DNA from 2 places in the Serratia sp. PL7 genome. Region 1 is predicted to be linked to the other one. Evidence: riboswitches for the same ligand, from Rfam matches in the RefSeq annotation. Region 1 holds a riboswitch; the other holds the start of a gene.
What was found. Region 1 has a riboswitch for lysine ahead of lysC (lysine-sensitive aspartokinase 3). Riboswitches for the same ligand answer to the same signal wherever they lie in the genome.
Positions count from the first base shown of each region.

Region 2: it holds a riboswitch for lysine, as region 1 does, so the genes downstream of both, lysC (lysine-sensitive aspartokinase 3) here and lysC (lysine-sensitive aspartokinase 3) in region 1, are expected to answer to the same signal.

Region 1 is NZ_CAMFLB010000003.1:428,731-432,148, reverse strand. It holds gene panS (ketopantoate/pantoate/pantothenate transporter PanS) at 1-227, opposite strand, end outside; gene lysC (lysine-sensitive aspartokinase 3) at 370-1,737, opposite strand; lysine riboswitch at 1,845-2,038, opposite strand; gene N6G83_RS20150 (cation:proton antiporter) at 2,091-3,418, opposite strand, start outside.
Region 2 is NZ_CAMFLB010000016.1:28,083-31,500, forward strand. It holds gene lysC (lysine-sensitive aspartokinase 3) at 1-1,367, opposite strand, end outside; lysine riboswitch at 1,478-1,671, opposite strand; gene pgi (glucose-6-phosphate isomerase) at 2,009-3,418, shown strand, end outside.

The sequences.
Region 1 (3,418 bases):
GGCATGATCAGATAGTGCAGGAAGATGCCGGCCGCCACCGGGCCGGGGCGCGCCAGCACGCGTTTGAAGTCGTCCAGTCGCAGCGTGACGCCCATGGCGAACATGATCAGCATCAGCAGCGGGCTGACGTAGGGGCCGATGCCGGTAAAGGTGGTCGGCGTGTAATAGGCGGCGACGGACAGCAGTATCGCCCACAGGGGGAATAAACGCGTGAGTAGAGCCAACATGCAGGTTTTCCTTAGCCAGATTGAGAACGATGGGTGTGGTTGTGTTTTTTGCGGGTTCAACAGGCTGAACCCCTGCAGGTTTTGAACGGATTTTTTAGACGCAGGGGCGCAGCATGCTGCGCCCGCAATCAGGGATAATGACTTATTCGAACAGGTTGTGATGCAGGGTACGCACCACCTGTTCGGCTTCTTCGCCCGGCACCAGGAAGCACAGGTTATAGCTGCTGGCACCGTAGCAGATCAGGCGGATATTGAACGGATCGAGCACGCCGAACACCTCTTTGCCCACGCCGCAGGCGCGCGACAGCTGGTTACCGATGATCGCCACCAGCGCCAGGTTTTCTTCCACTTCCACCCGGCACAGCGACGACAGTTCGGTCAGCAGTGAGGTGGTCAGCAGGCTGCCGCCGACGGAGGTGGCGCCGGTGGTATCCATGGTCAGCGCGATGCTGACTTCCGAAGTGGTGATAAGATCGACGGAGACATTATGGCGCGCCAGGATGTTGAACACCTCGGCCAGGAAACCGCGCGCGTGCAACATGTTCAGGCTGTGCAGCGTCAGCAGCGTTTGCTTGCGGCGCAGCGCCAGTGCGCGGAACAGCGGCGGATTCTCGGTGGTGTTGCACACCAGCGTGCCGCCGGCCGCCGGATCCTTGCTGGAGCCGACGAACACCGGAATGTCGCTGCGCACCGCCGGCAGCAGGGTGGCCGGATGCAGCACTTTGGCGCCGAAGGTGGCCATTTCCGCCGCCTCTTCGAAACCGATTTTGTCGATGCGCTTGGCCGCCGGCACCACCCGCGGATCGGTGGTGTAGATGCCCGGCACGTCGGTCCAGATATCTACCCGGCCAGCGCCGAGCGCCTCGCCGAGCAGCGCGGCGGTATAGTCGCTGCCGCCGCGGCCGAGCGTGGTAGTGCGGCCTTTCGGCTCGCTGCCGATAAAGCCCTGGGTGACCACCAGCGCTTCCTGCAGGCGCGGCTGCAACTGCGTCCGGGCCAGTTCGCTGAGCGCGGCGCTGTCCGGCACGGCGCGGCCAAAGTGATCGTCGGTGCGCATCACTTTACGCACGTCGAACCATTCGGCCTGCACGTTGCGGGCGCGCAGGATTTCCACGAACAGCAGGGTGGACATCAGCTCCCCATGGCTGACCAGCTCGTCGGTCAACGCCGTCGAGGTGGCCAGCGACGCGGCCTCCGACAGCATGGCGATGTTTTCCAGCAGGCGGTCTATCTCGTCGCGGATCACCGCAGGCGCCGCGAGGCGATCGAGGATGGCGTACTGGATGCGACGAATTTCATCAAGCTGGTAGTTGCGCTTGTCGGCCTCGCAGCCTTCGGCCAGGGCGACCAACAGGTTGGTGACGCCCGCCGAGGCGGACAACACCACCAGGCGGACCTGCGGGTTGGCCAGCACGACGTCGGCGCTGCGGTTCATGGCTTCAAAGTCGGCGACGCTGGTGCCGCCGAACTTGGCTACCACGGTGGAATTCTGGGGTACTGCTTGGTTCATGTAGAAACCTCGTGTCAGGGATGCCCGTTTGGGGCACTGTAATTCCATAGCCTTGGCACAAGGGGAGAGCGGTAAACAGGGGGCAGGCGTAGAGGTCAGGCTACGATACACCCAGAAGCGCCCCACCTTGTCGATCGCCCTGTGGCGATCCCCTGGTGACAACCCAGGGGATTCAGCCCCTGTAGTCGATACGATAATGGCCGGCCATTATCGTACCTCGGCGTCGCTCCCCCTCGGGTGCCGTCAACGGAGAAACGGCTCCTCTGACACTCTACCTGGGCGACGCGCCTCTTCTGGCTTGCGCACCGGGTGCGCAAGTAGGCTGTTAGGAATAGCCGGTTATCGCCATTCTGTCAACGTACAGACGGTGAGGGATTTTCATCTTGTACCAGCGCGATAAGCGTACAGGGCATCGTGGGCGTGGAACCGGCGCCAATCGGTTGCAGAGAACCGTCTTCCTTTTGGCTGAATAGCGGGATAACGCCCTGATGTTTCTCCAAATACTCCAGCCAACCGAAATTTTCGTTCAATTTGGTCGCTTTGATGGTGGCCCCCCTGGCAAGCAGGCTGCTCAGGCGGCCGTAGGTGGCTTCCTGATTAAATAAAATTTCATGCCGGCGGAAACGCGAACTTTCCGCGCTGGCGCCGCGCCCTTTCAGCGGCGCCCCCGAACGGATGGCAAACACGTGATCCTCGCCGAAGAGATGGCCGAAGTGGTAGACCGCCAGCGCGTTCTGGTGGCGATTGGGCGACAGCGCCAACACCTGGGCGATATTGCTCAGATCGAGGTAGTTCTCGGCGTGTTCGGAGTAGGCGTGGCCATAATAGGCCGGAATGCCGTCCATACGCGCCTGACGGTAGTATTCCCAACTGCTGTCGGTGACGATCACCGGCACGTTCAGCTTGATCAGCGCCTGCGCCAGCATGCGCGCCACGCTGTTGGCGCCGACGATCAGTACGCCGCGCGGCTTTTGCTGCTGCACCCGCAGCCAGCGCGCCATCATGCCGCTGGTCAGGCTTTGCAACACCACGGTACCGATGATGATGGCGAACACCACGGTCACCAGCCGGTCGGCGCCCTGATAGCCGCTGCGCTGCAGCGTCAGCGCGAACAGCGAGCTGACCGCCGCGGCCACGATGCCGCGCGGGGCGATCCAGCACAGCAGCAGCCGATCGCGCCAATGCAGGGAAGAGCGCCAGGTCGAGACCGCGATGCACAGCGGCCGGGCGATGAACTGCACCGCCAGCAGCAGCAGCAGCAGCGGCCAGCCCATGTTCCACAGCGCCTGGATGTCGAGCCGCGCCGCCAGAATGATGAACAGCGCCGAGATCAGGATCGCCGACAGTTCTTCTTTGAACGCCAGAATATCGCTGGTATCGACGTCGCGCATGTTGGCCAGCCAGATGCCCATCACCGTGACGGTCAACAGGCCGGATTCGTCGGCGATGGCGTTGGAAACGCCGAAGGCGGTCAGCATGATCGCCAGCACCGCCAGGTTCTGCAGGTAGCGTGGCAGCCAGACGCGGCGCAGCGCCAGGCCGAGCAGGTAGCCGAACAGCGCGCCGGCGATAAGGCCGACGGCGGCAGTCACGCCCAGCGTCCAAAACAGGTGGGTATAGGACTCCGCATTCTGCTTCAGTACGATGAACTCGAACACCAGCAGGGTGAAGATGGCGCCAA
Region 2 (3,418 bases), on a different contig from region 1:
TACTCAAACAGATTGTGATGCAGCGTTTGTACCACGCGCTCCGCATCATCGCCTGGCACCAGGAAGCACAGGTTATAGCTGCTGGCTCCGTAACAGATCATGCGGATATTGAACGGATCCAGTACGCCGAACACCTCTTTACCGACGCCGCAGGCCTGTGACAGCTTGTTGCCGATCAGGGCGACCAGGGCCAGATTTTCTTCCACTTCCACCCGGCACAGCGAGGACAGTTCGGTGAGCAGAGAGGTGGTTAACAGGCTGCCGCCAGTGGTGGTGGAACCGGTGGTATCCATGGTTAATGCCACGCTGACTTCAGAAGTAGTGATCAGATCGACCGAGATATTATGCCGGGCCAGAATGTTGAACACCTCGGCCAGGAAGCCGCGTGCATGCAACATGTTCAGGCTGTGCAGCGTCAGCAGGGTTTGCTTGCGGCGTAAGGCAAGCGCGCGGAATAGCGGCGGGTTTTCCGTGGTATTGCACACCAGCGTGCCACCCGCGGCAGGATCTTTGCTTGAGCCGACAAAGACCGGGATGTTGCTGCGCACGGCAGGTAGCAGAGTGGCCGGGTGCAGTACTTTGGCACCGAAGGTGGCCATTTCCGCCGCTTCTTCAAAGGCAATTTTATCGATACGTTTGGCGGCAGGCACCACGCGTGGGTCGGTGGTATAAATACCCGGAACATCAGTCCAGATATCCACGCGGCTGACGTTTAATGCTTCACCCAGCAGGGCCGCAGTAAAGTCACTGCCACCACGGCCCAGCGTAGTGGTACGGCCTTTGGGTTCGCAGCCGATAAAGCCCTGGGTGATCACCAACGCCTGTTGCAGGCGCGGCTTCAACAGGGTTTGAGCCAACTCGGTCAGCGCGGCGCTGTCCGGCACGGCGCGGCCGAAATGGTCGTCGGTACGCATCACTTTACGCACATCGAACCATTCTGCCTGTACCTTACGATCGCGCAGAATTTCCACAAACAGCAGGGTAGACATCAGCTCGCCATGGCTAACCAGTTCATCGGTCAGTGCGGCTGAGGTGGCCAGCGCAGCGGCTTCCGACAGCGTGGTGATATTTTCCAGCATGCGGTCGATTTCTTCGCGAACCACCATCGGGTTATCGAGGCGATCGAGAATGGCGTATTGAATGCGGCGGATTTCGGCCAGTTGTTCGTTGCGCTTGTCGGTGTCGCAGCCTTCGGCCAGGGCCACCAACAGGTTGGTGATACCGGCAGAGGCGGACAGAACCACCAAGCGGACATCGGGATTGGAAAGAACCACGTCGGCGCTGCGATTCATCGCCTCGAAATCGGCCACGCTGGTGCCGCCGAATTTGGCTACTACGGTTGCGTTTTGGGGTGCTGCTTGAGTCATGTAAAACCTCGTGTCAGGGACGCCATTCAAATTGGCATTTAATTTCCATAAGCCTTGGCACAAGGGAAGAGCGGTAAACAGGGAGCAGGCGTAGAGGTTGAGGCTACGATACACCCAGAAGCGCCCCACCTTGCTGACTGCTCATTCAGAGCAGCCCATGGTGACAACTCAGGGGATTCAGCCCCTGTAGCCGACGTGATGGTTGCCGTAAGCATCTCGCCTCGGCGTCGCTCCCCCTCCAGTGCCGTCATCGGATAATGGCTCCTCTGACACTCTACCTGGGCGACGCGCCTCTTCTGGCTTGCACAGTGGATGTGCAAGTAGGCTGTTAGGAATAACGGGTTTATTGGCTACTGTCAACGGGAAGACGCTGAGGGATTTTCATCTGCGCTCAGCGGGGAGCAGAGCGACCGAATATTGCGGACTGCGCATCAAGAGAAAAGCGTGGTGAGAGGGACGTTTCAGCGTTGTGATAACAGGCTGTTAGGTGAAATATCAGCAGATTGTTGTGGAAAGGTAAAAATGGGGTGCGGCGGTCTGAGAGTTAACGCCTATCGCAAGAAAAGAGATCATAATCACAGGCGAACAGGCTACAATCGGTCCATCACCTCATATTCATTCTCAAGCATAAGAGCGCCGCTATGAAAAATATCAATCCTAGTCAAACCGCTGCTTGGCAAGCCCTGCAGCAACATTTCGAACAAATCAAAGACGTCCAGATCCGTGACCTGTTTGCTCAGGATAGTGAGCGTTTCTCCAAGTTCTCTGCCACTTTCAACGATCAGATGCTGGTGGATTACTCCAAAAACCGCATCACCGCAGAAACCCTGGAGAAGCTGCAGGCACTGGCGAAAGAAACCGACCTGCAAAGCGCGATCAAATCGATGTTCTCCGGTGAGAAAATCAACCGTACGGAAGATCGTGCCGTGCTGCATGTTGCCCTGCGTAACCGCAGCAACACGCCAATCATTGTTGATGGCAAGGACGTGATGCCAGAAGTCAATGCGGTGCTGGCGAAGATGAAACAGTTCTGCGACCGCGTCATTGGCGGCGACTGGAAAGGTTACACCGGCAAACCGATTACCGACGTGGTCAACATCGGCATCGGCGGCTCAGATCTCGGCCCTTATATGGCAACCGAAGCGCTGCGCCCCTATAAAAACCACCTGAACATGCACTTTGTTTCCAACGTAGACGGCACCCATATCGCCGAAACGCTAAAACCGTTGGATCCGGCGACTACGCTGTTCCTGGTGGCGTCTAAAACCTTCACGACTCAGGAAACCATGACCAACGCCCACAGCGCGCGCGACTGGTTCCTGAGCACCGCTGGCGATCAGCAGCACGTCGCGAAACACTTCGCCGCGCTGTCTACCAACGGTAAAGCGGTGGCCGAGTTTGGTATCGACACCGACAATATGTTCGAATTCTGGGACTGGGTGGGGGGCCGTTACTCTCTGTGGTCGGCAATCGGCCTGTCTATCGCGCTGTCTTTGGGTTTTGAAAACTTCGAGCAGCTGCTGAGCGGTGCGCATGAGATGGACAAGCACTTTGCCCAGACGCCTGCCGAGCAAAACCTGCCGGTGCTGTTGGCGCTGATCGGTATCTGGTACAACAATTTCTTCGGCGCAGAGACCGAAGCGATCCTGCCGTACGACCAGTATATGCACCGTTTTGCCGCTTATTTCCAACAGGGCAACATGGAGTCTAACGGCAAATACGTTGACCGTAACGGCAATCCGGTAGATTACCAGACCGGCCCGATTATCTGGGGTGAACCAGGCACCAACGGCCAACATGCGTTCTATCAGCTGATCCATCAGGGGACCAAGCTGGTGCCTTGCGACTTTATCGCTCCGGCCATCAGCCATAATCCATTGAGCGACCACCACGCCAAACTGCTGTCGAACTTCTTCGCACAGACAGAAGCGCTGGCGTTCGGTAAATCTCTGGACGTGGTTGAGGAAGAGTTCGCCGCACAGGGTAAAACGCCGGAAGAGGTCAAGCACGTTGCCCCATTCAAAGTGTTTGAAGGCAACCGCCCAACCAAC